2 linked regions of the Phragmitibacter flavus genome follow. The protein of the gene in region 2 interacts with the protein of the main gene of each other region in a pairwise test. Links are inferred from orthologs where the notes say so. Each region holds a gene or a part of one and is shown on either strand. Other genes may lie near its edges. The genes, in order: recA and dprA.

Region 1 (16,020 bases), on a different replicon or contig from region 2:
AGGATCTCGTGGTCGTGGTAGTGCTCCTGGTCGTAGTCGGTGATGGCTTGCTGGCCCATCTCGGAATAGATTTCGTTGAGGTTGACGAGGAGATCGTTGAGGTCGGAGTCGAGATCGCTGACGTTGAGGCCGATGCGCTGGGCTTCGCGCAGCATGATGGGATACCCGTGGCTGGGGTAGGCGGAGTTGAGGTGTTTGCTGATTTTCTCGCGCGCCTTGGCGTTGTCGAGGTGGTAGGAGAGGATCTCTTCGCAAATCTTGATGGAGAGGGAGCTGGCGCGGTCGATGGCTCCGAAGACAAGAGGGTGGATGTGGTTGTAGAGGCTGGGGTAGGGGTTGGCTTCACCGTTGCCGCGCGATTCTTTCCAGAGGTGGAGGACGCGATTGAGCTCGTCCTGGGACACGGCGACGGCGTGGTTGGTGCGGTCGACCGGAGACAGGGCGTGGGTAAGGGAGGTGTCGACGGCGGTGAGGTAGGCAAGGGGGCCCATCTTGATTTCGTCGGCACCGATGGCCATCATGGTGGCGGCGGAGGCGGCTTCGAGCGGGATGAGGGCGGTGATTTTACCGGCGTATTGGCGCAGCAGGTTGACGATGCGCAGGGCGGCCTGGCCGTTGCCGCCGCTGGATTTGATGAAGAGATAGAGGTGTTCGCGTTTGCCGAGCCCTTTGAGGAGGTCGAAGAAGGCGGCGACGTCGTTGTGGCAGACGGAGCCGTTGCCGGAGGACCAGTAGGCGATGAAGGGGGCGCCGAGTTTTTTCTCCAACTGGGCAATGATCTTCTGCGTTTGGGGAGTAAGGATGGGGGGCTTGTTGATGCGAACGGCTCGTTTCTTTTCCATGGATGGGGTTAGGTCGTGCAGGATAGGGGATTGGTCAATGACGCTGGCGACGGCGGCGGAGGAAAAGGCTGCCGAGCGCGAGGGTGAGGAGGACGGCGCGGGTAGGCTCGGGGACGGCGGAGAGGCCGGTGGTGGCGGTCATTTGGAGAATCCACTGACTGCTGATGCTGTCGAAATAGAGGTCGCCCGGGTTGAAGCCGGAGCCGCTAAGGGAGTCGGTGTAGGACCAGGTGTAGCCGTTGAGGTCGAGGGTGCCGGTGGTGGTGGTATGGAGGGTGTGGAGCTGGGTGACGAGTTCGAGGTCGTAGTTGAAAAGGCTGTTGGTGGCGAGGGTGTAGATGGAGCGGGCTTCACCGGCGGTGAGGGCGTTGCTCCAGATGCCAAGGTCGTCCATGAGGCCAATCCAGTTGCCGCCGGACACGCCGATTTCCAGGGCATTCGTGTTGGCGAGTCCGTTGCCAAAGATGAAGGAGCCGGTGGCTACGGAAGCGCCATCGAGGTATTCGGTCCAGGTGCCGGTGGTGCCGGTGCTGTAACTGAGGGTGTAGGTAACCAGACGCCAGTCATTGGTCAGGACGTTCTGGGCGTTTTGGGCGAGATTCTGGTTGTAGCCGGTGGGGTTGGTTTCGCCGCTGTCGATGCGGATGTTGGTATCTGCGGTGCCGGCATTGCGGTTGATGATCCAGTGATTGCTGGTGGTGCCGCCAGCGCCTTTACGGGCGATGCGGAACCAGTCGGCATTGCCGGTGGTGCCGGTATTGATCCAGAAAGAGACGCTGAGATTGTTGGAGATGTCACTGAATCCGGTGGTGGAGCCGGAGGAGGTGGTGTGGGGGGCGGTGAGCTTGTTGTTGTTGACGGAATAAGCGTAGCCGTCGCCAAACGGGGTCGAGGTGCTGTAGGTGACGGAACCGGTGGCGTGGTTGTTGTTGCCGCTGGCGTCATTGCCATTCTGAGCGTCGAAAGAATAGATCGCGATGACGCTCGCATGGAGGGCGGGGGCAGCCAGAGAGAGCAACAAGGCGACGAGGGGAATCTTGATGGCGTTCATAGAGTCGGAAAGTGAGAAGGGGTTGGAAGAAACGGACGCGATGATGAAAGGCTATCAATTTTGAGAGGGTTGAGCAATCCCTGTTTGTTTTTTTGCCTTGTGGTAGAACCTGTGCTTGTTGAGCGGACTCATGGCGACGTTCATCCTGCGACGATTCATCAGCAGCCTCTTTGTGCTGTTGTGTGTGGCGTCGCTGACGTTTGTGTTGTCGATTTCACAGAAGGGCGGACCGTTTGAAAAGGAGCGGATGACGGAGCAGGCGAAGGCGGCGAAGGAGGCGCAGTATGGGTTGGATGGGAGCAAGTCGGAGCAGTTGGGGCGGTATTTGAAGCGGCTGATTTTTGAGGGGGATTTGTATGTGTCGCTGAGGTATCAGAATCTGACGGTGGCGGAGATCCTTGGGCAGAAGCTGCCGAACTCGCTGCTGGTGGGTGGGACGGCGTTTTTGATTGCGTCAGTTGGCGGGGTGCTGGTGGGGTTTGTGGCGGCGATGAAGAAGGATTCGCTTTGGGATGTTGGGGGGATGTTTTTTGCGCTGGGGGCGATCAGTGTGCCGACGTTCATCACGGGGCCATTGATGATTGCGGTGTTGGGGATCTGGCTGGGTTGGCTGCCTATTGGCGGGGTGGGGACGTGGCAGCAGCTGGTGATGCCGTCCATTTGCTTGTCGTTACCGTTCCTGGCTTATGTGGCGAGGCTGACGCGCAACAGTTTGCTGGATGTGCTTTCGCAGAATTACATGCGCACGGCGAAGGCGAAGGGATTGGACGAGGTGCGGGTGCTGGCGAAGCACGGACTGAAGGTGGCCATTTTGCCGGTGGTGACGTATCTGGGTCCGATGGCGGCTTATGTGCTGACGGGATCGTTTGTGATCGAAAGTGTGTTCAACATTTCGGGGGTGGGGATGGTGTTTGTGAATGCGATTCAAAACGCCGATTGTTTTCTGCTGACGGGCGCGGTGATCGTGTATTCGGCGCTGATTGTGTTTTTTAACTTTCTGGTGGACGTGATTTACATGTTCCTGGACAAACGAATTCAATTGCATGGCTGAGGCGGCGACATCCAATCGATGGCAGGGCAGTCCGCCGAATGGCTGGCAGATTTTGCGTCGCAACCGGCTGGCGATGGTTTCGCTGTGGTTCACGCTGGCGGTGGCGGTGCTGGCGGTGGTGATTCCGTTCTTTCTGGATGCGGGAGTGAAGCAGGTGAGTGAGGATCAGTTTTTTCCGCCGATGAGCCGGTCGGAGGACGGGACGCGGTTTCATCTTCTCGGGACGGATGCGAATGGTCAGGATTTGTTTTATCGTTTGCTGACGGGAGCGCAGGTGAGTTTGGGGGTGGGATTGGTGGGGGCGCTGGTGAGTCTGGTGATTGGCGGGATTTATGGGATGATCAGCGGTTATGCGGGAGGCAGGATTGATGGGGGAATGATGAGGTTGGTGGACATTCTGAATTCAGTGCCGAGCCTTTTGTTTGTGATGATTTTCATCAACACGTTTGATGGTTATTTTAAGGATGGGTTGGATGGTTTGCGTCTGTGGGCGCAGGGGGAGCAGATGAAGTGGCTGGTGGACTTGGCGAATGATGCGATTCCATATTCGCGGATAGGGATTCTGGTTTTGGCGCTGGGATTGGTGCAATGGCTGACGATGGCTCGGTTGGTGCGGGGGCAGGTGCTGGTGTTGAAGGAGCTGGCGTTTGTATCGGCAAGCCGCGCGATGGGGCAGGGTTGGTGGAGGATTTTGTGGAAGCACCTGTGGCCGAACTTGAGCACGCTGGTGCTGACATGTTTGACGTTGACGATTCCGGCGGTGATCCGAGATGAGAGCTTTTTGAGCTTCCTAGGTCTTGGAATTGAAGATCCGGCGGCGAGCTGGGGGTCGCTGTTGAAGGACGGGGCGCAGGTGATCAATCCGCTGGACAGCAAATGGTGGCTGCTGGCATTTCCGGCGGCGCTGATGTCATCGACTTTGCTGGCGCTGAATTTCCTTGGGGATGGATTGCGCGATGCGTTTGATCCGAAGGGCGGGGATTGATGAAGTTGAGGTGAGTTGAAACTTTGTGGCGATGGGCGGGTTGGATGGGCATGATGAAGTTGGGATCTTTGTTGATGTTTGGCCTGAGTGGGATGGCGTTTGGGATTTGGGCGCAAGCCCCCGTGCGGGTGCCGGAGGGGGTGAAAGCTCATCGGGATTTGGTTTATGTGAAGGACGGACATGAGCGGCATAAGCTGGATCTCTATTTGCCGGAGACGAAGTCGGATGAGTTGTTGCCATTGATCATCTGGGTGCATGGGGGTGGTTGGCAGAATGGTTCGAAGGAGGGGTGTCCGCCGTTGCGCGGGGGTTACGTCGAGAAGGGATATGCGGTGGCGAGCATCAACTATCGGTTGAGCGGTCATGCGGTGTTTCCGGCGCAGATTGAGGATTGCAAGGCGGCGGTTCGTTGGTTGAGGGCGCACGCAGATGAGTATGGTTTGGATGCGAAGCGATTTGGGGTGTGGGGGAGTTCAGCGGGCGGGCATCTGGTGGCGTTGATGGGGACGAGTGGCGATGTGAAAGCGTTTGATGTGGGGGCTCATTTGGATCAGTCGAGCCGGGTGCAGGCGGTCTGTGATTATTTTGGGCCCACGGACTTTGAGGTGTTTGTGAAGACGCCGGGTTATGAGAGGGTTGCGAATGTGGAGTCGCCGGAGGCAAAGTTGCTAGGGGGCGCAGTTTTGGAGAACAAGGACAAGGCGGCGCGGGCAAATCCGATCAATTATGTGAGCAAGGATGATCCGCCGTTTTTAATGGTGCATGGCGATGCAGACAAAACGGTGCCGTTGAATCAGAGTGAGTTGTTGTTCGAATCGTTGAAGAATTCAGGAGTGAGTGCGCAATTGCATACCATTCGAGGGGGTGGGCATGGCAGGCCGGGGTTTGGGAGTGAGGAAATCGCGAAGTTGGTGGTGGATTTTTTTGATGAGCGATTGAAGAAAGGCGCTACGAAGGTGGTGGCGTTGACGACGGAAAGTGTGGCGGAGGAGGGAGAGGCACCGCCGATGAACCGTGGAGAAGGGCGAAGAATTCCCTGGGAGATGGTGTTGCGTCGCGATGACAAGGACGGCGATGGCACGGTGAAGAAGGGGGAGTTCAGTGGTCCTGCCGGACTTTTTCAGCGGCTGGATGCGAATGGCGACGGAGTGCTGACGCGGGAGGAAGTCGAGCGGTGAATTCAGCTTCTATTTTTGGGAACGGCGAGGCGTTGGGCATGGTAGATGCCGGTGGGGCCGCTGGAGTGGTAGGCGATGAAACAGGCGAGGCCAAAGGAGACGCCGTAGTGGGAGCCGAAGAGTTCGATGCCCATGAGGGTGCAGGCGAGGGGGGTGTTGGCGGCACCGGCAAAGACGGCGATGAATCCGAGGGAGGCAAAGAGGGCGACGGGTTCCTGAAGAAGGAGGCCGAGGCTGTGACCAAGGGTGGCACCAATGTAAAACAGGGGGGTAACTTCGCCGCCTTTGAATCCGCTGCCCAGGGTGACGGCGGTGAAGAGGGTTTTCCAAAGCCAAGACCATGTGTGGGCACCGTCGGGTTGGAACGATGAGGTGATCGAGACGGCGTTTGGGTCGGGGTTGTCGACGCCGAGTCCGAGGTAGTCGCGGGTGCCAAGCAGGTAGACCATGGCAATGACGAGGAGTCCGCCGATGACGGGTCGGAGGGGAGGATAGGCGATGCGTCGGGCGAAAAGCGATTGGGTGGCGTGGGTGAGGGTGGTGAAAAGTCGGGCGGCGAGTCCGAAAAGGATGGCGGCAAGGGCGACTTTGGCGAGGAGAAGGGGATGGAAGGCGGCGCGAAGTCCGGCATCGGGGGCGACTTCGAGGTGATAGACCGTGTGGTGGATGCCCCAGGCGGTGCAGGTGGCGTCGCCGATGATGCTGGCGATGAGGACGGGGATGAGGGCATCGTATTGGATGCGGCCGATGAACAGGACTTCCATGGCGAACACGGCTCCCGTGAGGGGGGTGCCGAAGACGGCGCCGAATCCTGCGGCGATGCCTCCCATGAGCATGAGTCTGCGCGTGTCGGGTCCAACGCGGAACATGCGGCTGAGGAGTCCGGCGAGGCTTCCGCCCATTTGCACGGCGGTGCCTTCGCGTCCGGCGGAGCCTCCGAAGAGGTGGGTGATGAGGGTGGCAATGAGGACGAGGGGAGCCATCCGGGCGGGGACACCGCCGCCGGGTTGATGGATTTCGTCGATGAGCAGGTTGTTTCCTCGATCGGAATTTTTGCCGAGATGATGGTAGAGGAGTCCAACGAGGCCACCGGCGATGGGAAGGGCGAACAGGAGGTGGGGGTGGGTCCAATGAATATGGGTGACCCGGTCAAGGGACCAGAGGAAGAGGGCGCTGGCGGAGCCGGTGAGAACGGCGACGGGCAGGATGAGCAGGCTCCACCACAGCAGTTGGGCAAGGTTGTTGAGTGGTTGGAGAAGGTTAGGCCAGCGCTTCATCGGGACCGGGATGGACGGCGGGTGACGTTAGCGTGGGTCGCTTCCGGGTGCGAATCTTTGTTTCGATGTGGCGGGGTTGATCTTGGCGGGGTAGTGTGCTGGAATGTCGCCGACTCGATGAATTTAATTCTATTGCCCAAAACCATGAACCGACGACGACGCAAGGGTGTGGCGCTGGTGCTGGTGATTACTGTGCTTTTGCTGGTGATGTTTTTGGTGCTGGGTTTTTTCCTCAATGTGACCAATGAAAAAAGGGCTTCGCGGAACACGAGTCATATCCTGTCGTTGAGTTTGCTGGAAGACAGTGTGGTGGGGTTGGTGATGGCACAGGTGAGGTCGGCAACCACTCAGGGGCCGGAGGTGGGCTGGGCTTCGCAACCGGGAATGATCCGGACTTTTGGAGCGAAGGATAGTTTGGTGAAGCTCTATTCGGCACGGGAGATGACGAAGGAAGTGAATGAGGTGCCTTTTGATGTGCTGGCGGAGGTGCCGTCGGATTGGATGAATTACCCGGGATTGTATCGCGATCTGAATCTGCCGATGGCGGATTTGGAAGGGGAGTTGCGGTATCCGATCTTCGATCCAAGGGTTGAGGTTGAAGGTTTGCAGGTGGTGGGTGCCCCGGTGAGTCCTCAGAATGAAGCTCCGATGCCGGTGCGATGGTTGTATCTTCTGAAAAATGGACAGGTGATGAGTCCGCTGCCGGGAAGCGCAGAGGAGTCGGGAGACGAGGATGAGGGTGCTGCTGCTGCGGCGGCCAATGAGGTTTTGCTGGAAGGACCGCCGGGGGTGGCTTCCAAGGATAATCCGATTGTGGGTCGGGTGGCGTTCTGGACGGATGATGACACGTGCAAGATCAACGTCAATACTGCGGCGGGGGATGAGTGGGAGCGGGGGAATGCACCGGGTTCGTATCATGACTTGCCGAGGACGGAGTCGAGTTTTGATCGTGCGGTGCTGGCGAGCTTTCCTCCGGCACCGGATGAATTTCAGCGTTATCCCGGGCACCCGGCGACGACGAGCATGGGGGCGGTTTTTCCAGAGCTGAGCAGGGAGGAGATTGGAGGCATTGTTCCGAGAATTGAGGCGGGTGGATCAGAAGGCGGGACGGTCTGGGAGACGGAACGACTGGCTGGGGATGCGGACCGGTTGTATGGCTCGGTGGATGAGTTGGTGTTTGATCAGAATCGTGATGTTCAAGCTGGTTTAACGGCGGGAGAGATTGCGGGTCGGGGATTTTTGTTGAGCACGAACAGCCGGGGTTCGGAGCTGAATGTGTTCGGATGGCCGCGCGTGGCGATTTGGCCGCTGGCAGAGGAGGAGACCGATGAGTTTCGGAGTGTGTATGATCGATTGGTGGCGTTTTGTTCGAGCATGGGGGAGACGGGAGCGGAGGCGCGGTTTCATTTCACCAGGAAGAATTCGAATCATCCCACGGCGGATTTTTTGGAGTCGTTGCGCAATCAGGAGCTGGTCGCGTATTTGCAGAAGTTAACTTCTCGTGAGGTGCCGGGTCGGTTGGGGACATTTGCGGGCAAGTATGTGGCGGACCGTGATCAGATTTTGGCCCAGATGGTGGATCATATCCGGTCGACCAATATTTATGATGGTCTGCTTCCTGGAGGTCAGTTTACCAGCGAGCGGGTGTCTGAATCCGAGGTTGAGCCAGGGCATGGACAGGTAGTGCCGTTGAAAATTGGGGACGGAATGGGGTTGGGCCGGTTTTACACGTTGTCGGAGATCGGGCTGCAGTTTATCGCCACGGCAACCGGAGATCCGGCGGATGCGGAGAGCAACATTTTCGCCAACATTCCGATTTTGAAGAATCAAACATTGGAAAAGCGATTGGTTCCCGGAGAACGACGCATTGAGGCATTGCTGTTGATGGAGTTGTTTTCGCCTTCGATGGGGTGGCCCGTATTGAGGCCGGACATGCAGATCCGCATCACCGGATTGGAACAATTTAAGGTGAATGGTCAGTCGTTGGGTTTTCCGGCGGATGCGTCCATGCGGCACACGCTGGCGGCGGGTGAGGTGGCGCATGGACGGTCATGGGGCGGGGCAGGGGGATTTCAAGCTTTGCTGAAGGGGCGCAAGCTGCCTGCGCGTGGAGTGATGCCGGCAGATCGGGGATTGACGGTGGACAACGTGTATCCGTTTGTCAGTGTGCCGATCACGGTGGTGGAAGCGCCGGGCACTACCGACAAGGATCTGGCGACCATGGAGTTTGAAGGTGGCGAGATTGAGGTGTCACTTTATGCAGGGGCGGAGTCGTCATTGGAAGGAGATGAATTCCTCGTTCAAAAGATCAAGGTGCCGTTTGAGAATGGGACGTTTTTGATGCCAAGATTGGTGGAGGGGGGGACAACGGGAGAGGAGACCGAGGAAGGAATTGCTACTGCGACAGTGGCGCGGACGTGGTGGACGTTTTCGGCGGATGGTGGTGCCAGACGTGCGAATGGCACCCCCGCCCCCCAATTTTTGGGTCGGTTGAATTTTGCCGGGCAGTTGGCCAGCAACGCAGCGCCGACGCTGGATGAGTTTGAGTTTTACGCGGGTGGCATGTTTCGTAAGCCGGATGTGGTGCGCACGATGGTGCCGCGTCACGGGGACTACCGCTTGATCGCGGCGCAGGCGGAGGTGGGGGCGGACCCGCTTGAGCCCAGTCGGGGGCAGTTTGTGCCGCATCGGTTTTATCATGACCAGAGCAAGAGGTTTGCGCATTCATTGGGGACTTCGACGGGGCAGCATCACATTTTTGCTTCTGACGTGGACGGGCGACTGGTGCCAGGAATTACGCAGCAGAGGAGAGTAATTCCCGATGTTCCTGTGGGAGTATCGGAGCCGGCGCTGACGGGCGACTGGGACACCGGGCTGGGGGCGGAGATGGATGGGGCTTACATCAACAAACCGGATGAAGGCAACGGACTTCGCGCATCTGAAGGCGACATTCCGTTTTTTGCCACTGGAGAGAATGCGGATCTGGCAGCACCTGGGTTGTTTTCGCCGAACCGTCAGGTGTCTTCGCCGGTGATGTTTGGTTCGTTGCCGACCGGGGTGAAAGCGGGCAAACCGTGGCAGACGTTATTGTTTCGACCTGCGGGGACGGGAGAACCGGTGCATGTGGGGGCGCAGTCGCCGCCGGATCATTTGTTGCTCGATCTGTTCTGGATGCCGGTGTTGGAGCCTTATGCGATCAGTGAGCCTTTTTCGACGGCGGGAAAGGTGAATTTGAATCATCAGATCATGCCGTTCACTTACATCGAGCGCACCACGGCGTTGCGGGCATTGTTGCATAGCGAGCGGGTAATGGCCATTCCGGTTGAGGCTTCAGAGGTTTACAAAGGGGCGGGGGAAGTGGAGGCCAACTATCGTTTTGCCATTGATGCGAACGAGACCTTGATTCAGTGGCAGAGACGCTTTGATGAAGGGCAGTATTTCCGCACGGCGAGTGAGATCTGCGAAATGCATCTGGTGCCGGAGGGGCGGCTGTTGTCTGAATTCACGCCGGAGGAAGTTCCTGATGAGTCGGAACCGACGCCGCCGAGCGATGGCGAGGGCGGTGGTGCATCGACTTTTTGGGCGGAACATGCGTTGACGGGGGACAATGTTCGCGAGCGCCCGTATGCCGGGCTTTATTCACGTCTGACGACGAAATCCAACACTTACACCGTGCATTATTGTGTGCAGGTGCTCGAGCCGTTGAAGAGGCAGCGGGGAGACGACCCGGCAGATTGGGCGAAGTGGGTCGAGAAAAAGGACGCGGTGGTGGCGGAGAGTCGTGGGAGTGTGACGTTTGAGCGTTACCTTGATCCGCATGATCCCGAGTTGCCCGATTTCGCTCTTGTCGCAGCGGAAGTCCCGGAGGAATCAGGATCGGAGTCGGGAGATGAAGGCGGTGGTGGCGAGGAACAAGAGGAGCCGGTAGAGGAAGGGGAGCAGGAGGGCAATCTGGAGTCATTCTACCGTTTTCGGATCTTGAGCAGCAAGAAGTTCATTCCCTAAAAGAGGAGTTGAGACAACGTTTGTTCGAAGATTATCCATGGCAGAAGGCGAAAAGTTATTTCGATGAAGACGTTGATTCCGCTGTTGCAACCGCTGGGAGTGATTTGGGTTTTGCTCGGAAGTTGGTTGCTGTGGCGACTGTGGCGGCATCGCTGGCAGGATTTGTGGCTGCCGGGATTGGCCTGGGTGATTTTTTCGGTGATGACCTGCACACCGTTGGCGTCGTTGTTGATGGCGAGATTGGAGGGAGTTCCCAAGATGCCGGACAAGGAGTGGCCGGTGGTGGATGCGATTGTGTGTTTGGGAGGCGGGGCGGAGCCTTCTTTTGTGGAGCCGACGGGGTTTCATTTGAATCCTTCGGCGGATCGACTGAGCACGGCGTTGATGTTGCATGCGCAGAAAAAGGCACCGGTGCTGGTGCTTGGAGGGGGTGGATACAAGGAATCGGGGGTGATGCACTCGGAGGCGGATCGGGTTTTGAAGGGCCTTGAGCTGATGGGCCTGGAAACGAGTGGAATGGTTTCTCTGGGGGTGTGTGCGAATACACGAGATGAGGCGCTGAAAGTTTCGGCTTTGATGAAAGAGCGGGGGTGGACGAAGATTTTGTTGGTGACTTCGGCCTTCCACATGCCGAGGGCTGAAGGCACCTTTGTCAAAGCCGGGGTGTCTTTAGGTGGGACGGTGCGCTGCAATTACGTGAGCAGTGTGAACCATGTCGGGGATTTTCGCTGGCTGCATTTGCCGCATGCCAATGGGTTCAACGTTTATAAATACTGGTTCCATGAGGTGATTGGAACGTGGGTATATCAGTGGCGAGGCTGGATGTGACGCGATGTGATGGTATTTTCGACGTTGTGGCTTCGGCCTGAACGATCCTTGGTAACAAAACGAAAGAGTGACTTTTGTCTCGATGGAACTCAGGCAAGGCGTTTTCCGTGCGCTGTGAGAAGTTCGGTGACGAGAATGCCATCAATGCGCATGCCTTCGTAATTGGCGTCTTGAATGGTGACGTTGGTGAGGTCGATGTTCTTGAAAACCGTGCCGGAAAGATTGATGTCTTCGAAATTCGCGGCGGATAGGTTGACGTTGATAAATCGGGCGTTGGCGAGATTGATATCGTCGAACTTGGCGGCGCTGAGGTTGCTGTTGGTGAATTCGGCACCACCAAGGTCTTGGTCTTCGAATGTAGTGCTCATCAGGGGGTGTGTTTGAGTTGAATGAGGGAGGGTTGATGCACAAAAAAATATCATCCGCCTGCGCGGGTGGCAAGCGGATGATGGGAGGTCTAAAAATCCTGAGATCGCCGGGAGACGATCTTTGAGAAATCGATTTTCGTTTATTCGTCTTCGCCGGAAGCAAGGGCGGCGCTGGCGGCGGCTGCTGCTTTGCCAGCTTTGCTACCCTTGGCGGCTTTTTTGTCAACGAGGTAAGTTTTGACCGCGACTTCGATTTCGTTGTATAGCGTTTGGTCGGCTTTGAGCGCGTCTTTGCACGCGTCGCGACCTTGGGCAAGCTGGGTGCCTTTGTAGCTGATCCAGGAACCGCGTTTTTGCAGGATGTCAGCTTCGAGGGCGAGGTCGAGGAGGGATCCGACGCCGCTGATGCCTTCGTTATACATGATGTCGAACTCGGCTTCGGTGTAGGGAGGCGCGAGTTTATTTTTGACGATTTTGACCTTGGTGCGGTTGCCGGTGGTGGTGCCATCGCTGGATTTGATGGCTCCGATGCGGCGGATGTCGATGCGCATGCTGGAGTAGAATTTCAGTGCCTTGCCGCCGGGGGTGGTTTCGGGGTTGCCGAACATGACGCCGACTTTTTCGCGGATCTGGTTGGTGAAGATGCAGCAGGTGCGGGCTTTGCTGATGATGGAGGTGAGCTTTCTGAGGGCGGCGCTCATCAGACGGGCCTGGGCACCGACGGTGGCGTCGCCGATTTCGCCGTCGAGTTCTTGACGGGTGACGAGGGCGGCAACGGAGTCGATGACAATGACGTCGAGGGCATTGGAGCGGACGAGGGTTTCACAGATGCGCAGGGCCTCTTCACCACTACTGGGCTGGGAGACGAGGAGTTCCTCCATTTTGACGCCGAGAGTCTGGGCGTAGGTGGGGTCAAGGGCGTGTTCGACGTCGATGAAGGCGGCGAGGCCACCGGCTTTTTGAGCTTGGGCGATGACGGTCAATGTCATCGTGGTTTTACCGGAGGATTCGGGACCGTAGACCTCGACGATACGACCGCGGGGAAAACCTCCAATGCCGAGGGCCTGATCGATAAGCAAGTTGCCGGTGGGGATGATGCTGACATCGACGCGGGAGCTTTCGTCCATGCGCAGGATGGAGCCTTCGCCGAAGTCCTTTTGGATCTGTTGGATGGCGGCGTCGAGGTTGCGGGAACGCGCGTCGGCGATCTTGGAGGTGGCGGTGTCGGTGGTCGTAGTGGGTTCTTTAGGAGCGCGTGCCATGATTCGTGTGGGGTAGTCGGTGAGTAATTAAGTTAAGTTAGGCTCAATGTGTTCCAGTGAACAGTGAATTGCAATAAGGTTTTTCGAATGTTTGAAAATGTCGGGTCAGCAATGGCACATCAGTAGGCGTTGAGCAATTCATTGATGGCGCTGCCCTCGCCATAAAGTCCCTGGAAGATGCCGATGATGCGGCTGGCGATGTAGAGGACGACGATGACGTAGAAGATGCGCGGCAGCCACTCGGCGGCCCGGTCCTGCGAGCGGGCGGCGAGGTCGCCTTCGATCTGTGCCCAGCGGCCCATTTCAGTGTCGAGGGTGCCGGTGGTTTCGGCGGTGTTCACGGCGTTGAGGAAGGAGCGGGGGAAGGCGTTGCCAGATTTGAGGGCCTCGGTAAGGGGTTTTCCAGCGACGACTTCCTTGGCGGCTTTGGTGGCACCTTGGTTGAGGAGGGCGCTTTGAGAGGCGGCTCCCGCAAGCTTGAGGGTTTCGCTGATGTTGAGCGCGGCGAGGAGTCCGGTGTGGAAGACCTGGCAGAAGCGGGCGAGGGCCCAGTGGCGGTTGATGGAGCCGATGAGGGGAATCATGCCAATGAGGCTGTCGGCGCTGGTGGAGTTGGTGGCGGCCTTGGCTCCTTGTTCCCAGAGGATTGCGATGGCGGCGAGGAAGCCCCAGAGAATGATGAGGCGGACGATAAGGTGGGGGACGATTTGCTGAATGGGAGTGCCGGAGAAGTAGGTGATGAAGTCGGGAAGAATTAGGCCGAGGTGGAGGAGAATGATTGGGTAGATGAGGGCACCGAGGACTTTGTCGATGCTTTTTTGGCGGAGTTCGAAGTAGCGGGCGAGGTGTTCGCAGGCGTTTTCGAGGCGGCCGCCATGTTCGCCGGCCGAGAGCAGGCTGGTCTCGAGTTTGCTGACGGTGGAGGCGTTGTATTTGGCGATGGATTCGGTAAATCCAAGGTGTTGTTCGAGGCCTTTTTGGATGCCGCGGAGGAATTTCTTGACGGGGGCGGCAGGACGTTGTTCGAGGAGGAGGTCAATGCTGCGGTCGGCGTGAAGGCCGGCGGCGAGAAGCTTGGCGAACTCGTGGTAGAGGGTCGCGCGTTGTTGATTGGTCATCGGGGGATGAAGGTGATGGGTCGGAGGGGAGGGGTCAAGGAAAATGCGGCATGGCAGTTGGATGGGTTGGTGCCATGCACGATTGAATGGTCCCACCAAGGATTGGTTGGTGGGCCAAGTGTCTGGCGAAATTGGATTGGTGAGTTTGGTGGCCGGAAGTGCTCCTTGGAAGATTTAGAGCGGATTGATGCTTACCCATTTGCGGTCGGCCCAGGATTGGAGACCGGCCTCGGCCAGCTGGACGCCTTTGGCACCTTCGCGCAGGGTGTAGGGGAAGGGGGCGTCGGTGGCGACGTGTTTGAGGAACATCTCCCACTGGATTTTGAAGGCGTTGTCGTAGGTGGGGAGGGCATCGGGGACTTCCTGCCAGCCGGTGAAGAAGTTGATGGGTTGTTCGATGTCGGGGTTCCAGGTGGGGCGGGGGGTGCTGCCGAGACTTTGGACCCAGCACTTGCGCAGGCTGACGACGGCGGAGCCGTGGGTGCCGTCGACATGCATGGTGAAGAGGTCGTCGCGACGAACGCGGGTGGTCCAGGATGAGTTGAACTGGCAGATGACGCCGGTATCGGTTTCAAAAGTGGCGTAGCAGGCGTCGTCGGAGGTGGCGGGGTAGGTTTCGCCGGATTCGTCGCGACGTTGGGGGATGTGGGTGGCACCGAGGCAACTGACGGCGGTGACGTTGCCGAAGAGGTTGTCGATGACGTAGCGCCAGTGGCAGAGCATGTCGATGATGATGCCGCCGCCGTCTTCAGTGCGGTAGTTCCAGGAGGGGCGTTGGGCGGGTTGGTCTTCGTGCTCGCCGCTGAAGACCCAGTAGCCGAATTCCCCGCGCACGGAGAGAATTTTGCCGAAGAAGCCCTGGTCGCGCAGGACGCGGAATTTGCGGATGCCGGGGAGCCAGAGTTTGTCCTGGACGACGCCGTTTTTGACACCGGCGTCTTCGCAGACTTGGGCGAGGCGGAGGGCTTCCGCAGTTTCGACGGCGGTGGGTTTTTCGCAGTAGATGGCTTTGCCGGCGGCGGCGGCTTGTTCAACGAAGCCAGCGCGTTGCAGGGTTCCAGAGGCGTCGAAGAAGATTGAGTATTGCGGGTCAGCGAGGGTGGCGGGGAGGTCGGTGGACCATTTGGAGACGCCGGTGCGTTTGGCAAGGGCGGCGAGTTTTTCAGGGTTGCGCCCGGTGAGGATCGGGTCGGGCATGATGGTGAGATCATTGCTGACCTTGACGCCGCCTTGCTCGATGATGGCGAGGATGGAGCGGATGAGGTGCTGGTTGGTGCCCATGCGTCCGGTGACGCCGTTGAGGATGATGCCGATGGTTTGGGTCATGGTGAGATGAGTTGAGAGTTGAGAGTTGAGAGTTGAGAGTTGAGAGTGGCTGGTAGTTGCTGGGGAGGACGGGGAAGTGGTTGGATACCTAATTGACTTGGAGACGCTCGGGTTCTTCGCAGGATGCGAAGAACGACACGCAAGATGCGTGTGCTCCCCAGCTTCTGAATCACATGGTGGTAAGTTGCTGGTAGGATTGGGTGATCTTTTTGAGGTAGTCGTGCTGGTCGATGGACCAGTAATGGGTGGAGAAGATTTCGACCTCGTCGGGGCCCGTGAAGCCGGTTTGGTTGACCCAGGTTTTGATTTGCATGATGGGGATGCAGCCTTCGCCCATGAGGCCGCGGTCGTTGAGGAGATCGAGGGTGGGGGTCTTCCAGTCGCAAATGTGGAAGGCGTAGAGGCGGTCGTGTTTTGCGGTGAGCTCGATTTGCGATTGGAGGGTTTCGTCCCACCAGACGTGGTAGACGTCGAGGGCGATACCGAGGTTTTTTGGGGAGTGGAGTTGGTCGATGACGGCGTTGGCCTGGGCCAGGGTGTTGATGGCGGAGCGGTCGCCGGCATACATGGGATGGAGGGGTTCGATGGCGAGTTTGATACCGGCTTGTTGGGCGACGGGGAGGATGGCGGCGATGCCGTCGGCGATTTGTTGCCGGGCTTCGGGGAGGGGGACGCCGGGATGGGCACCGCAGACGAGGACGATCATGGGGGTGCCGAGTCCATGGGCTT
Region 2 (15,793 bases):
AGTCGACTCTAGCGTCGGCGGTAAAACCGGCGTCAACACCCCCGAAGGCAAAAACCTCATTGGCACCTTTTCCCAACCCGCCCTTGTCCTCGCCGACACCGCCACCCTCGCCACCCTGCCTCCCCGCGAATACCGCGAAGGATTCGCCGAGATCATCAAACACGCCGCCATTCGCGACGCCGCCATGTTTGACCTCATCACCAAAACCGCCACCGACTCAACACTGCTCCCCGACCTCATCGCCCGTAACGTCGCCATCAAAGCCCGCATCGTCGAAGCCGACGAACACGAACTCAACGGCACCCGCGCCCTCCTCAACTTCGGCCACACCCTTGGTCATGCCATCGAAGCCACCGCCGGCTACGGTCAACTCTTCCACGGCGAAGCCATCTCCCTCGGCATGATCGCCGCCACCCACCTCAGCGTCCAGCACAGCGGACTCCCCCTCAGCGACGCCGAAGAAATCTTCGCCCTCCTCAAACTCTACCAACTCCCCACCCAACTCCCTTCCTCGCTGCTCACGGACCCCATCTTGAAACACATGCAGCACGACAAAAAATTCAGCGAAGGTCAAATACGCTTCGTCCTCCTGCGCGACCTCGGCGAAGCCTTCCTCACCAAAGACCTCACCCTGGCCCACCTCACCAGCGCCCTGGAACACCTGCGCAGCTAAAATTTAGCCTTTAGCCTTCATCCTTTATCCTTTCCCCCGAAATGACCTCCACCCACGCCCGGCTCGCCCTCAATCTTCTCCCAAAAATCGGGCCCATCCGCGTCCAGCGCCTCCTCGAAGTCTTCGGCACCCCCGAAGACATCCTCCGCGCCAAAGCCAGCGACATCCAGCAAATCGATGGCTTCGGCAACGACCTCGCCAGCACCATCGCCCACTGGAAAAAGCACATCGATCTCGACCGCGAACTGCGCCGCATCCAGGAAGAGAATCTCACCCTTGTCACCCCCGAAGATTCCGTCTATCCCGACCTCCTCAGCGAGATCCACGATCCCCCGCTTCTCCTCTACGTCCGTGGCCAGATCACCGAACGCGACCGCCACGCCGTCTCCATCGTTGGCGTCCGCAACGCCACCGCCTACGGACTTGCCACCGCCAAAAAACTCGCCTTCCAACTCGCCCAAGCTGGCTACACCATCATCAGCGGCCTCGCCCGTGGCATCGACACCGCCGCCCACGAAGGTGCCCTCGCCGCCAAAGGCCGCACCATCGCCGTCATCGGATCCGGCCACGCCAAACTCTACCCGCCCGAAAACGCCGCCCTCGCCGAACGCATCGCCGAAAGCGGGGCCGTCGTCAGCGAATATCCCGTCGACTACCCTCCCGACAAAACCACCTTCCCACAGCGAAATCGCATCGTCAGCGGCTGGAGTTCCGGCACCATTGTCGTCGAAGCCGCCCTGCGCAGCGGCTCTCTCATCACCGCCAATCAAGCCATGGACCAGGGCCGCACCGTCTTCGCCGTCCCCGGCAACATTGACCGCCCCTCCTCCCACGGCTGCAACCATCTCATCCAACAAGGAGCCAAACTCGTCCAGGATGCCTCCGACATCCTTGAAGAATTCAACGTCCTGCCCCTGAACATCATCAGCAGCGCCGACGCCCCCCATGGCGGTCACCGACCCGACCTCAGCGAACAGGAAGCCGTCGTCCACAGCGCCCTCAGCACCGATGAACTCCACATCAACGAGATCGCTCTCGCCACCAACCTCCCCATCGGCACCGTCAGCACCACCCTCATGAAACTCGAAATGAAAAGCCTCGTCCGCGCCCTCCCCGGCAAGTTTTATGTCAGGCTGGTTTAGGCTGAGGCGAGCTCCAACGCCCGCTTCATCCGCTCAATGATCACCTCTTCCGGCTCCAACCCGGTCGAAAACCGGATCAACGACCGGTCTACCCCACAGCTCTCCGCCCACTCCAGCTCATCATAATGAGCCAGCAACGTATAAGGACACGCCAGCGAATAATTCGTCCCCAAGCTCGGCCCTTTGCAGAACTCCATCGCATCATAAACCGAAGGCGTTTTGCTGCGATCCTTCAGCACAAACGAAAGCAAACTTCCGTGCCCGCCATCCGCACGCTGCAGATGGTCATACACCCCGCTCTCATCGGCGATGCTGTGATACACCTTATCCACCGCAGGATGCTCACTTAAAAATTCATACAGTGCCACGCTGTTGCGGCTCATCGTCTTCACCCGTTGCACAAAATCTCGCGAGTTGACCTCCAAGGCCACCGCATCCCCACGCCAAAGTGAATGATCCGCATTCGCCTGCAAAAACGCGGTGAAGTCATCGTGAAACGGCGAATCTCCATTCACGATCACACACCCCGCCAGCACATCCCCCATACCAGAGAACGCCTTCGTCAAACTCGTCGTCACCACGTCCGCCAGCAAAAACGCATCAATGTTCACGCACGTCGCCACCGTATCGTCCACGATCAGCGGCACGTCCTTCTCCTCGACAAAAAGCATCTCCACCACCTTGCGCAAATCCACGCATTTCATCAGCGGATTGCTTGGCACCTCCGCAAAAATTCCCGCCAGCGGTTCCCCTTTCACGATCTCCCGCAGACGCTCAAAATCGTCCTCATCGTTGAACGGCAAAAAGTGCGCTCCGCTGCCGAACTGCTCCTGCAGCTTCAACACATCCACATACGGAAAATCCAGCTGCACCGTTTTTCTTCCCGGCAACAGCGCCGTCAGCATCCGATGCACCGCATAATTCGCCGCCATTCCCGAAGGAAACAGAAACACATCCTCCGGCCTCTGACCCGTGATCCCCGCCAGTCGCTCCTTGATTGTCCTCTGCGCCGCCTCCCCCTCTTCAAACGTCACCGCACTCCCTGATCCCCCAATCCCCGCAGCCGCCTCCGCCTGCCGCGCGCTCACCAACTCTCCACAAAACCGCCAGAACCGCCGCGCCACGTCATACACTTCTTTAGGAAAAACCAAAACCCCCAACTTTTCCGGTCCCCACTCCAGCACCCGCGCCTGCACCCCGGCATGCTTGCGCACATAATCCGATCCTCGTTGCGCATGCACTTCCCTCGGAAAAACCAAAACCTTCTCCCCTGAGCCCGCGCATTCCTTCTCCACCAAATCCATCAACCCCTGCACCAAAGGCGGCACAAAAAAGCGCGGGTATCCACTCTGAAACTTCGACACCACCGCGGGATCTTTTTCCTCATAACCGATCACATGTTCCCACAAAGGCAGGCACACCGAAACTCCGTAGGGAGTTGGCGGAATCGGCAGTCCCAAATCTTCCGCCCGGCACAAAGGATCAACGAACAAATCGCGCATGAGGACCCTCATTCTGCCTCAAATCCCACCGCATGCAAATTCGATCATTTCTTCTCCTCGTCCTCGTTCTCCTACTCGTCCTCCTACTCCCCACACCAAACTCCAAGTCTTTGCAGATCCACCGATTCACCCGAGTCATGTTCCCGCCCTTGACCGCTTCATTCGCAACGCTCTGCCATCAGGAGAGGAGGAGTAAGAGTAAGAGTAGGAGGACGATTCCCCCCTCACTCACTCTCCAGCAGCGACTCAACCAACGCCGAGCCATCCGTCTCGCCGTGCATCACCTCACCGATCACCGGTATATTCAGCGACTCCTCGAGAATCATCCGGTGCGTGATCGACGCCGGATGACGTTCATCGGCCACATGATTCAAAATGATCCCCGCACAGGTCAACCCGCGCGAATGAATCGATCGCGCCGTCAAAATCGTGTGGTTCAACGCCCCCAGCTTGCTGTTCACCACAATCAGCACCGGCAAACCCAGCCGACGCGCAAAATCCGCCACCGTCACCCTCGGCGCCAACGGCACCTCCCAGCCGCCCACCCCCTCCACCAGCACATGCCTATACTCCCCGGCCAGCTCGCGGAAATCCGCATGCAAAGCGTCCAGATCCAGCTTGCGATTTTCAATCAAAGCTCCCGTGTAAGGCGACGCCGGCGTCTTCAAATAAACCGGATTCACCTTGTCCATCGTCATCCCCGGTGCACCCGCTGCCAGCAGCGCCTTGGCATCCTCCCGACTCCCACACGCAAACGGCTTGAACCCCACCGCAGGTCTCCCCGCCTGATTCAACGCCTTCAACAAAAGCGAAACCACATGAGTCTTTCCCACGTCAGAATCCGTGCCCGTCACAAACCAATGCATGCCCCTCCATAATCGGATAACTCCACTCCGGCAACCCGCAAAACGTAGAAGGTCCGTCCCGGGCCTTTCATCTATCCTCCAAGGCCCGGGACGGGCCTTCTACTTTCCCGCCACTTGCAATACCGATCACCCCGCGCTAAATCCCCATCGTGCATCAACCTGCTGCCACCATCATCATCATTACCAAGCTCTCCTGGCTAAAGTCCGGCGGACGGCAGTCGATGTTTGGTTGATGATACCCCTGAAATTTCTCAACCCTCTCATTCTTTCACCTACCCGCCCGCCCGCCACCACCAGCGCGCGGGTTTTTTGTTTTTTATGTCCCTGTCCCTCCGCACCTCCCTCATCACCTTCGCGATCGTCGCCACGAGCTCCCTTTTCTTCTGCTCCAAAGCGATCTTCGTCAAACTTGCCTACCGATACGACCTCGACGCCGTCACCGTCCTCGCCCTGCGCATGGCCATCGCCCTGCCCTTTTTCCTCATCGGCGGCTACCTCAACTCGCGCTCCCGCAAAAACGACACCGTGCCGCTCACCGGAAAAGACTGGCTCCACCTCGCCGCCCTCGGCTTCTGCGGCTGGTATCTCTCCTCCGTGGTCAACTTCATCGGACTCCAGCACGTCAGCGTCAGCCTTGAACGCATGATCCTTTACACCTACCCCTCGCTGGTCGTCATCGGCTCCGTGCTGTTCCTAGGCAAACCCATGCGCGCCCGCATCATCATCGCCATGCTCGTTTCCTACCTCGGCATCGTCATCGCTTATCAAGCCGAAGCCACCAGCCATCTCGGCCAAAACAACAACACCCTGCTCGGTGCCACCCTCATCTTCATCAGCGCCGTCACCTACGCCATCTTTGTCCTCCTCAGCGGACAGATGGTCAAACGCATCGGCCCCACGCGCTTCACCTCCTGCGTCGTCGGCTTCTCCGCCGTCTTCGTGCTCATCCACTTCGCCCTCACCCATCCGATCTCCGCCCTCACCAACCTTCCGCCCGGTGCCTACGGCTGCGGAGTGCTCCTCGCCATCCTCGGCACCGTCATCCCCTCCTACCTCTTCGGCATCGGCATCCAACGCGCCGGTTCTCAAGCCTTCGCCATCATCGGCATGATCGGTCCCCTCGGCACCGTCGTTCTCGCTTGGTTCCTCCTCGGCGAAACCATCAACCCCATCCAGGTCCTCGGTCTCCTCCTCACCCTCGCAGGCGGCGTCGCCGTCAGCTTGGTGAAATCATAAAATTCATCCTTTCGCCTTCATCCTTTATCCTTGTGAAGCCCCCCACCACTCCGTCAACGTCGCCAAATCTCCCTTCGTCGCCGCAATCGCCTTCTCGAGATACCCCTCCTCCTTTACCGACCCCTTCAAATATTCCACGTGCAGCGACACCGGTCCGGTCCACTTCAACTTCTTCAACTCCTCCACATACCCCTTGCCGACCACCCCATCCTTGAGCGGGCAATCCTGAAACTTTCCGCCCTCCATCGGCTTGAAATTTTTGAAGTAATACGCCCCCACATTTTCCTTCACCAACGCCAGCTCCAGCGGCCACGATTTCCCCCCTTCAATCATCGCATGCATGATGTCGAAAGCGAACGACATCTGCTCCACCGGATACTCCCGCAACACTCCATAAGCATCCCACACCGGTGCCCCAAAATACTCCTTGCCCGAGTGATTCTGATACATCGCCCCAATGCCAATCTCCTTGCTCAACGCCGCCAGATCCTTGATCGCCGGCTTCCATTCCTCCACCTGATCCCAGATCGGTTTCTTCAAATCATACCGGAAATAATTCATCCGGTAATGCATCACCCCCAGCGCCTTCGCCGTGCGCAACACCTTTTCCGTGTGCTGCTCCTCATTCACTGCATTGATCCCCGTCGTCAGCATCGTCAACGTCAGCCCGCGATCCTTCAACACCGCCGCCAGCTTCGGCAAATCCTCCTCCACCCGTTCCGGCTCCACATGCCCGCCCTTGCGCACCGGTGCATCCACACCCTTCACGCCCGTCGCCACAATCGCATCCGCCAGCCGCTCAAAATCCAACCCCTGAAAATGTTTCGTAAACACCGACACCATCGGCATCTCACCCGCTCCTTCGCCCTCAGCCGCCCGAACTCCCTCGACTCCGCCCAAAAGCGCCCCACCCGTCGCCAAAACCGAACGCCCCAAAAACCCACGCCGCGAAAAATTCTTCGTCATCATATTCATCACTCAAACACAACGCCCCCAATCCCGTCAATCTCGCCAGCAATTCATCAACCACAGCAGGACACCGACAGATCAATCAGAGCGAAACTATTCGTGTAAATTTGTGTCCATTCGTGGTTCCCTGAGTTTTAATCACGAATGGACACAAATTCACACGAATCCTAACCACAGCATCTAAGAATATCTGTGTTCATCTGTGTCCATCTGTGGTTAAAAAGAAAACCCCTGTTTGTCCACCCACCCCCAAACCCCCATGAATCTCAGAATCCACGACCTCCCCGAAAACGACCGTCCCCGCGAACGCCTTCTTGAACTCGGTGCCCGCACCCTCACCAACGCCGAACTCCTCGCCATCTTCATCAACACCGGAGCCAAAGGCGAAAACGCCATCCAGATGGCCCAGCGTCTCCTCCAGCAATACCGGACCCTCCGCCACCTCTCCACCCGCAGCGGCAAGGAACTCGTCCAACAATTTCGCGGACTCGGCCCCGCCAAAGCCGCCCACATCGCCGCCGCCTTCGAACTCGGCCGCCGCGCCTCACAGGAAGAAGTCCGCGAGCAACCCATGGACAACCCCGCCCTCATCCATCAATACCTCGGCGGCGACATGGCCCGACTCGGACACGAAACCGTGCGCATCCTGCTGCTCAACACCCGCATGCATCTCACTCACGATGAAGTCATCTTCCAGGGTTCCCTCAGCGAAAGCACCGCCCATCCCCGCGAAATCCTCCGACCCGCCATCGTCCACCGCGCCCACGCTTTTATCCTCGCCCACAACCATCCCAGCGGCGACCCCACTCCGAGCGAAGCCGACCGACGATTTACCCGCCGACTCAACGCCGCCGCCGAACTCCTGCAAATCAACTTCGCCGACCACCTCATCATCGGCGCCCCCCGCAACGGCGCCCCGCCTTACTTCTCGTTCCGCCAAGCCGGCATGATCTGATTCCCACCAATCGATCAACCACAGACGGACACCGATAAACACCGATAGCTTCCCAATATCTATCTGAGAAAATCTGTGTCCATCTGTGTCCACCTGTGGTTAAAAAGCAAGACTCCCTTCCCATTTCGCATTCCGACTTCCAAAATGCCCATTCATCCCAGCGCCCTAATTTCCGACGAAGCCCAGATTGACCCCACCGCCGATATCGGCCCCTACGTCATCATCGAAGGCCCCGTCCGCATCGCCGCAAATTGCCGCATCGCCGCCCACGCCCAGATCATTGGCGACACCCACCTCAGCGAAAACACCCTCATCGGTCGCGCCGCCATCATCGGCGAAAACCCCCAGGACATCGGCTTCGATCCCAACACCCCCAGCGGCGTCCGCATCGGCAAAAACAACACCATCCGCGAACACGTTACCATCCACCGCGGCTCCAAACCTGACAGTCATACCACCCTCGGCGACGGCAACTTCCTCATGGCCACCAGCCACCTCGGACACGACGTCATCCTCGGCGACAAAAACATCATCGCCAACGCCGTCCTCCTCGCCGGTCACGTCCAAGTCGGCAACGGCACCTTCATCGGCGGCGGCGCCGTGTTCCATCAATTCCTGCGCATCGGCGACGGCTGCGTCATCCAAGGCAACGGCAGCTTCAGCAAAGACATCCCCCACTTCTGCGCTGCTCAACGCATCAACCGCGTCACCGGCCTCAACGTCATTGGCCTCCGCCGCGCCGGCTTCAGTCCCGACGACCGAAAATCCCTAAAGGCCCTCTTCGATCTTATCTACCGTCAGGGCCACAACCTCACCCAAGCCCTCACCGCCGCCCGCCAACAAACCTGGCCCGAGCACGCCGAAAAATTCCTCCAGTTCCTCGAGGCCCACAGCAAAAAAGGCATCTGCCGCCTCAGTCAAGATTCCAGCGACGAAGAATAACTCTTCCTCCTGCTCCTACTCTTACTCCTACTCCCCTCGCCAACCATCGCCAACGCCGGTTGGCTCCGCGACACCTCGCGACATCTAGCAGAATCATCTCGTCCTCGTCCTCCTACTCGAACTCGTCCTCGATTTTCAGGAAACACCAGCAAGAGCCCTCCTCACCCCCCGTTCTACTCCCATGTCCGCTTCCAATCGCAGCCTCATCGCCCTCCTTCTCACCCTAGTCGCCGCCCCTCTCCTCGCCGCCGACTTCAAACTCGCCCCCTCATCCAACGGCCACCTCGACATCCTGCAGGACAACAAAATCGTCGCCCGCTACATGCACGGCTTCGACCCCGCAAAACTCACCGACACCTACAAACCTTATCTCCATATCTTCGATCCCGAAGGCGAAGCCCCCATCACCAAAGGCCCCGGCGGCGACTTCCCGCATCACCGCGCCATCTTCCTCGGCTGGAACAAAATCCTCGTCAATGGCAAAAGCTACGACCGCTGGCACATGAAAGGCGGCAATCAGATCCACCAGAAATTCACCGGCGAAAAAGCCTCAACTGACGGAGCCACCTTCACCTCCACCATCCAATGGGAAGGCGAACCCGGCGCCACCATCCTCGAAGAATCCCGCACCATCAGCGTGCTGCCTTCCACCGCCCCCTTCTACGCCACCGTCGACCTCACCTCCACCCTCATCGCCAAAGCAGGCGACACCGTCCTCGATGGCGACCCCGAACACGCCGGCCTCCAATACCGCCCCGCCCAGGAAGTCGACCGCAGCAAAACCTCCTACCTCTACCCCATCGAAAAAGCCAATCCCCAGAAAGACCTCGATTACCCCTGGTTCGCCCAGACCTACAGTTATCGCGGCAACGACTACACCGTCATCTATCTCAATCACCCCGAAAACCCCAAAGGCGCCCGCACCTCCGCCTATCGCGACTACGGCCGCTTCGGCACCTTCTACAAAACCGACATCAAGCACAACGAAACCGCCACCATCAAAGTTCGCTTCCACATTTCCCAAGGCCCGATGCCCAGCGCCGAAGCCATCCAAAACCTCTGGAACGCCTACACCGGCAAAAGCGAACCCACCCCAGCCACCACCCTCAAATCCGCCGCCGCCAAGAAATAGCGCGCATCCAAACCCGACCCAACCCAACCCGCGAGGCGCAAAACCTTTTTCCTCCCGCCATGCCCTCGGCCCAAGCAATCTTCAAGCGCCGCACGGTTCTCAAAGCAGGCTTGAGCTCACTGGCCCTAGTCAACCTCGGACGCCCCACTTCGTCTCGAGCCGTCAACCCGTCCGACAACATCGCCGAAGCGGCGCATCAGGAAATCTGGCGACGATTCATCGACTCACGATTCGACACCATGCTACACTACGCGGGCCTCAATGGCGAAGTCATCCTGCCCACCCGCGAAGAATGTCTGGCCGCCAAACCCAATGGCCTGAGCTGGTCGACCCCGATTGAAGACGGGCCATTCTTTGGTGGTTTGTATCTCGACGGCCTGTGCAATCGCTGGCGAGCCAAGCGCGACGAAGAATCCGCCAATAAGGCCCATCGCATCGCCACCGGGTTGATGAAACTCGCCTCGCTAAGTCCCACGCCCGGATTTGTGCCGCGCGGCATCGGTGCCGATGGCCAGTCCTGTTATCCCGCCAGTTCCGAAGACCAGGTGTTTCCCTGGTTCTACGGCCTGTGGTGTTACTGGCGCAGCGGACTGATGTCAGAAGCGGATCGCCCCAAACTGGTTGCCCTGTTGCGTGATACCGTGATCGCCCTTGAAAGTCATCAATGGCGTGTCCCTTGCATCCGTCCGGACTTTGGTTATCGCGGCACCTTCACCCGCGCCACGGCCCACGACGCCGCCCGCTTTTTGCTGCTGCTTCGCGCCATGCATGAAATGACCGGCGAGGTTCAATGGCTTGAACAATATCAATCGCGCATGATCGAGAAGATCGGCAAACAAGGTCAAACCCGTCTCCAAGTTTGCGCCAGCGGACTAGAATACGGTGGCCACAACGGCAGCGAAACCTATCTCTGGACGCACTCCATGTCGCAAGCCTCCCTGCGCGCCCTCGCCGATCTGGAAACCGATGCCGAAACACGCAACGCCTACACCACCGGCCTGCGAGTGTCCGCCGAACGTGCCGCCCCCCACCTCGAACGAGCCAGCAAGTATGACCCTTTGGCGCGATCCAACTTCGACATCGACTGGCGCTTTTTGAACGCCTCATGGAAACCCCAGAAAAACAGCGAAGAAGCCATCGCTCTGGGTCGCAGTCAGTTGCCCCTGTGGGCCAGTCACAACCCGCGCAGTCCCTACGAAGACGACACCGCGCGCGAACCCCTGTTTGCCGCCTGGATCATCGCACTGGCAGGCGAAAAAACGCACGACCAACCACCACTCGAGTCCATGCTCAAGCGCTACGATTGGTCAAGCATGCATACCGCCAGCATGTTCATCGTCATCAACCTCCAATTTGAGTCCCACCGCGGCACATCCCCAACCCAATAATCTCGACCCAGTTTTGGAGTGCGGGGCTCAGCACCGCTTTGGATGCTCCTCCAAAAAATCTGCTTGCTCCCAGCATGACCCAGCCGGTCGCTTCCTAACGTCGCATCGTCGTGCTCGCCTCCCGAAATGTCCGAAAGCTCAACATCGCGGCGGTCATGGAGGTGTTTATCCCGGTCAGTGGTCATTCGATGCATCATCCACTTTTTTCCACGCGGCGGAGTCCAGGCTTTGAACCAAAACAGGTTTTCTCACCAGCAATTCGAGTTTTTGAGCGAGATCGCCAACAATGCTAGCAACCATATCCATGGGCAGCGTTCCTTCAAAAATCACGGACAATCGTGAGCCTTCCTCCTTGTAGCGCACAACGACCCCCTGCACATCAATTCGAGTCCCATTAAAATCGTCACCTCGACGACTGTAATCATCCTCATCCCAATCGAAGGGTCCGTCTTCATCATGGACCTCACTCTCTTCCTCCTCTCTCACTTCCGGGAGGTCCCGATAAGGCACGGGCGGATGATACAGGTGGCGGATGATCTCCAGATCCGGAACAAATCCTTTTTGATAAAGCTCCGCTGCAGCTTCCTTGGCGTAGCGGTTGCATTTACCAAACCGATTTTGAAAGTCCTCCCAAATAGACCCCGGAACAAGTTCCTCCAGCGACACCTCGGCACTGGCAGGCATGCCGTGTCCACATTCGACGGCCCAGGGGAGGCTTCGTAGATTGAACAACCCCAAATCCCTGAGTTCGCTGGACGACAACACGTAGGTTTCCCAAGGCTTCGCACTGAGCCGCCGCCACTGCAACGTCTTCAAATCCAGCGACCACTCATCGGGATTTTCTCGAAATCCTTCACCCTTTTCTGCTACAGGGACCGTTATGCCTCCCATGATGGTGATGGTGTGGCCGTCATCACTCAATGCCGCAACGTGATCGTGCAACCAGCCTGGCTGGTCACCATGAGTCTCGATCAAACGCATCGACCAGGTTTCCAGATTCAACTCCGCCACTTGAGCAGGCTTTTCCGTTTTGCTCTCCAAATAACCGTTGTTACCGATGATGATAATTCGGTCGCCCACCAGCGTGGCGGTGTGGAAGTCCGTAGGCGGAAACACGTTTTCAGGGTATCCGTAGAGGTCAAGCGAACCATCAGGATGTTGCACGGTGACGTCATTGTAGATTTTGAAATCCGGGTCATAAAAATCCTCATGCTCGCCGGCAATCATCACCACGCGTCCGTCCGGCAATAACGTGACGGACTGACCAAAACGGGCAAAACACCATGCGGGTCCGGGCTTGCTTTCATCCCATGGCGAGGGAAAACCAAAACGCTCGCGGGCGTTGTAAGCATGCATGCGGGTGCGCACCAACCACTCCCACAGTGGATTGTTCATGCGCTGCGGATTGGTCTCGCCAAAACGAGGCGACCACCATTTTGCAACGACCTCTGGCGTGATTGCCGAAGCATCCAGCCGGTCCGGTTTGTAGCGCTTGGGACGTTTGGCAGGCTTCATCTTTCCATTATCTGAGAGCACGTGGGCGAACGCCAACCTGAAAATGGCTCGCATCGACGATTACGCACTCGTCCATGTCGGAATCAGACTTTCTTCGAATGGCTGCAAAGGCTCGGGACCAGCCTTCTGCTTTGTTTTGCTTGGCGGGAAGCGCAATTTCCGATAGCCTCAGATTGCCTAAATGCGCTTCACAAAAAATACTGCCCTCGGGATCTCTGCGATCCTGCTGCTGTTGCTGATCACAACAGCCGGCTTTCTTTTGTGGCAACATCAGGATCAATCGGCTCCCTCACCGGACCTTGCAACCTCCGCACCGCAAGCACCCGCCCCATGGCAGCTGAGCCAGTCCACCGCCCGCCCGCCATCCTCTGAACCGGCAGCCTCCCCCTCCTTTCCTGCACCTCCATCCGGTGTCAATCCGCCCCCCAATTCCCAGAACCTTCCCCCAGAAATTCGCTCCGGTAAAATCATCGCGACCACCCTTTCCTCCCCCGCCCCGACCGGCCAACGTCGCCGCACCTCCGTCTACCAGACCGATTTCAAATACCCGCTGCTGCGCACTGAAGAACAATTCACCACCGCACCTGACGGCAGCGAAACCCTCCTCAAACGCCGCACCATGGTGGCCGACCACCTCAAGGTCCGCCTGCGCAACGGCTTCAACGAAACCCAACTGCAAACCTGGCTGGCCGGACACAATTTATCTATTCGCCGCCGCATTCCCAACACCCCTTTCTATCTGGTCGCCCTCCCCAACAGCGACTTCGCCACCTACGACCGCGCCCTGCAAATTCTCGGCGACCGCACTGGCCCTACCGCTTACGGCGAACCCGACTACATCGTCGGCATCAACCAATCTCCCACTGCCCCCAGCGACTCCCGCTTCGCCGAACAATGGCCGCTGCGCAATACTGGTCAAACGGGTGGCGTCTCTGGCGCCGACATCAACGTCCTCCCTGCCTGGACCACCAGCACCGGCAGCGAATCCGTCATTGTTGCCGTGCTCGACACCGGCATCGACACCACCCATCCCGACCTCGTCGCCAACCTGTGGATCAACCCCGACGAGATCGCCGGTGATGGCATCGACAACGACAACAATGGCTACGTCGACGACCTCCATGGTTTCAACTTCGTCACCAGCAACGGCGCTCCCACCGACGGACACGGCCACGGCACCCACACCGCCGGCACCGTTGGTGCCACCGGCAACAACGACATCGGCATCAGCGGCGTTGCCCAAAACGTCAAAATCATGGCGCTCAAATTCCTCTCTGACAGCGGCAGCGGCACCGATTCCGACGCCATTGAAGGCCTTGCTTATGCCACCGCCAATGGAGCCATGCTGACCTCCAACTCCTGGGGCGGAGGCGACTATTCCCAGGCCCTCGAAGAAATCATCCAGGAAGCTGCCGCCGCCGATGTCGGTTGTGTCATCGCCGCTGGCAACGACGGCACCAACAACGACATCATTCCCGTTTATCCCGCCAACTACGACTCGCCCAACAACATCATCGTTGTTGCCGCCACCGACAGCAGCGACATGCTCGCCTGGTTCTCCTGCTACGGCAAAAACACCGTCCACCTCGCCGCCCCGGGTGTTGAAGTTCTCTCCACCCTGCCCGGCGGTGGATACGGCCTCAACAGCGGCACCTCCATGGCCACCCCTCACGTGTCCGGAGCTGCCGCCCTGATGCGCGCCGCCAATCCCGACATGAGCTTCGCCGCCATCAAAACCGCCCTCATTGCCCAGGCCCGTCCGGTCGCGTCCCTCGATCCAAAAATCATCAGTGGCGGTGTCCTCAATGTCGGCGAAAGCATCCCCCTCGCCGTTGCACCGTATCCCGTCATGACCGCCAGCGACATCGACGACTCCGGCACTGTCGAAGGCACCCTAGGCAACAACGACGGCATCCTCAGCCCCGGTGAAACGGCCGCCGTCACGCTGACCATTCGCAATCTTGGCGGTCCTCCTGCGGAAGCCATTACCGGCAGCATTGCCCTGAACACGGCCAGCCCTCTCATTACCCTGACCAACGACACCGCCACTTTCGGCACCATCAACAACGGGGCCACCGCTCAAAACACCGCCACGCCTTATCTCATTAGCATCGACTCCACCCACCCCACTCCCGCCGATATCCCCCTCACGCTGACGCTCACTGACGACGAAAATCGCACCTGGACCCACGACCTCGTCCTGCACCTCTATACCACCTCCACCGTCAGCGGAAGAGTCACCCAGCTTGACGGCACCACCCCCATCGCCAACGCCACCATCACCCTCGCAGGCATCGTGCCCGTCACCACCACCACCAACGCCGAGGGCGACTACACCGCCACCGCCGTCGACGGCACCTATACCGTCACCGCGACTGCCACCAACTACATCCCTTCCGAGCCGCAATCCGTCACCGTCCCGCCCACGGTCACCAACATCAACTTCTCCCTCGGCTTCTCCAGCCTCAGCGTCACCCCCCTGCAACTCGCCGCCACTCTTCAGGAAGACACCACCACCACGCAACCCCTGTCCCTCACCAACCACGGCGACCAGTCCCTGACCTGGCAATTGCTCGAACTCGCCCAAGCCACGACTCCACCCGCCGAACCGCCGCCCACGGTCACTTCCGCAACCTCACTTCTCGCCAGCCATTTCTCTTCTCCCACTTCCAACACCAACCAACCGCGCACGATTGAAGAAGGCCCCGCCAGTCCGATGCGCGTTCCGTCAACCCCCCGAACCCTCAACAACGATACCGCCACCATCAGCACCCTACCGTTTTTTGACGGATTCGAAGACGGCACTTATGACCTCTGGTTTGATGGATTCAGTGACGAAGCCACCCGCGAAGTCGTCACCGACCACGTCGCCGTCGGCAACCACAGCTTCCATTTCCGACTCGATGGAGCCGACGATCACCTCAGCGGCATCCATCAGGAATTCGACTTTGGCACCCGCCCCGGTTACGCCTCTTTCCGACTGCGCACCTCCGCCCGCGACCAGGCTTCGGGCTACTTCGTCCTCGGCGACGTCGCCGGCGGTTATCTCGTCGACTTCATCTGGTTCTTCGCCAACACCAACGGCCGCTTCTACATCAACGACGACGTCGGTGGCAATCAGCTCATCGCCTACGAACCCGAGCGCTGGTATCACATCGAATTCCGCAACATCGACTGGACCACCCGCACCTTCGACTACGCTGTCGACGGCATCGTCATCCAGACCGGCATCCCCTTCCGCAACGGCACCGCCGCCAACGAATGCGCCTACGCTTTTGTCTACAACTATCACAGCGGCGTCGACACCTGGTGGGACAACATCACCATCTCCAGCGACGCCCTCGACTGGCTCACGATCTCGCCCAACTCCGGAACCCTTGCCCCTGGGAGCAGCACCGACCTCACCGCCACCTTCGACGCCACCAATATCACCGCCGGCATCCATCAAGGCACGCTTCGTCTACTCACCAACG

Evidence for each region.
Region 1: the proteins of dprA (region 2) and recA interact in binary tests that used the Bacillus subtilis proteins (3 or more experiments, as listed by UniProt). The link is inferred for Phragmitibacter flavus from one-to-one orthologs.

What each region holds. Positions count from the first base shown.
Region 1 is NZ_VAUV01000002.1:305,005-321,024, forward strand. What follows is about bases 10,787-13,777. They hold recA (recombinase RecA), read right to left. Parts: upstream 12,848-13,777; coding sequence 11,726-12,847; downstream 10,787-11,725. Other genes in these bases: FEM03_RS03390 (YdcF family protein), read left to right, coding at 10,787-11,217; FEM03_RS03395 (pentapeptide repeat-containing protein), read right to left, coding at 11,307-11,585; FEM03_RS03405 (type II secretion system F family protein), read right to left, coding at 12,967-13,777. Outside these bases: FEM03_RS03355 (SDH family Clp fold serine proteinase), read right to left, coding at 1-842; FEM03_RS25495 (LamG-like jellyroll fold domain-containing protein), read right to left, coding at 877-1,893; FEM03_RS03365 (ABC transporter permease), read left to right, coding at 2,024-2,944; FEM03_RS03370 (ABC transporter permease), read left to right, coding at 2,937-3,929; FEM03_RS03375 (alpha/beta hydrolase), read left to right, coding at 3,983-5,107; FEM03_RS03380 (voltage-gated chloride channel family protein), read right to left, coding at 5,110-6,384; vccA (Verru_Chthon cassette protein A), read left to right, coding at 6,529-10,389; more of FEM03_RS03390, read left to right, coding at 10,453-10,786; more of FEM03_RS03405, read right to left, coding at 13,778-13,965; FEM03_RS03410 (Gfo/Idh/MocA family protein), read right to left, coding at 14,140-15,291; FEM03_RS03415 (sugar phosphate isomerase/epimerase family protein), read right to left, coding at 15,461-16,020. UniProt on the Bacillus subtilis protein: Multifunctional protein involved in homologous recombination, DNA repair and competence.
Region 2 is NZ_VAUV01000006.1:270,710-286,502, forward strand. What follows is about bases 1-2,764. They hold dprA (DNA-processing protein DprA), read left to right. Parts: upstream 1-714; coding sequence 715-1,815; downstream 1,816-2,764. Other genes in these bases: aroB (3-dehydroquinate synthase), read left to right, coding at 1-673; FEM03_RS09535 (PLP-dependent transferase), read right to left, coding at 1,812-2,764. Also shown: more of FEM03_RS09535, read right to left, coding at 2,765-3,317; bioD (dethiobiotin synthase), read right to left, coding at 3,542-4,183; FEM03_RS09545 (DMT family transporter), read left to right, coding at 4,502-5,419; FEM03_RS09550 (sugar phosphate isomerase/epimerase family protein), read right to left, coding at 5,444-6,388; RadC family protein, read left to right, coding at 6,648-7,343; lpxA (acyl-ACP--UDP-N-acetylglucosamine O-acyltransferase), read left to right, coding at 7,488-8,285; FEM03_RS09565 (DUF6807 family protein), read left to right, coding at 8,467-9,417; FEM03_RS09570 (hypothetical protein), read left to right, coding at 9,477-10,805; FEM03_RS09575 (NHL repeat-containing protein), read right to left, coding at 10,980-12,320; FEM03_RS09580 (S8 family serine peptidase), read left to right, coding at 12,502-15,793. UniProt on the Bacillus subtilis protein: Protein that helps load RecA onto ssDNA during transformation. Binds cooperatively to circular ssDNA, is able to bridge different segments of DNA. Favors the loading of RecA onto SsbA- or SsbB-coated ssDNA and formation of RecA-DNA filaments.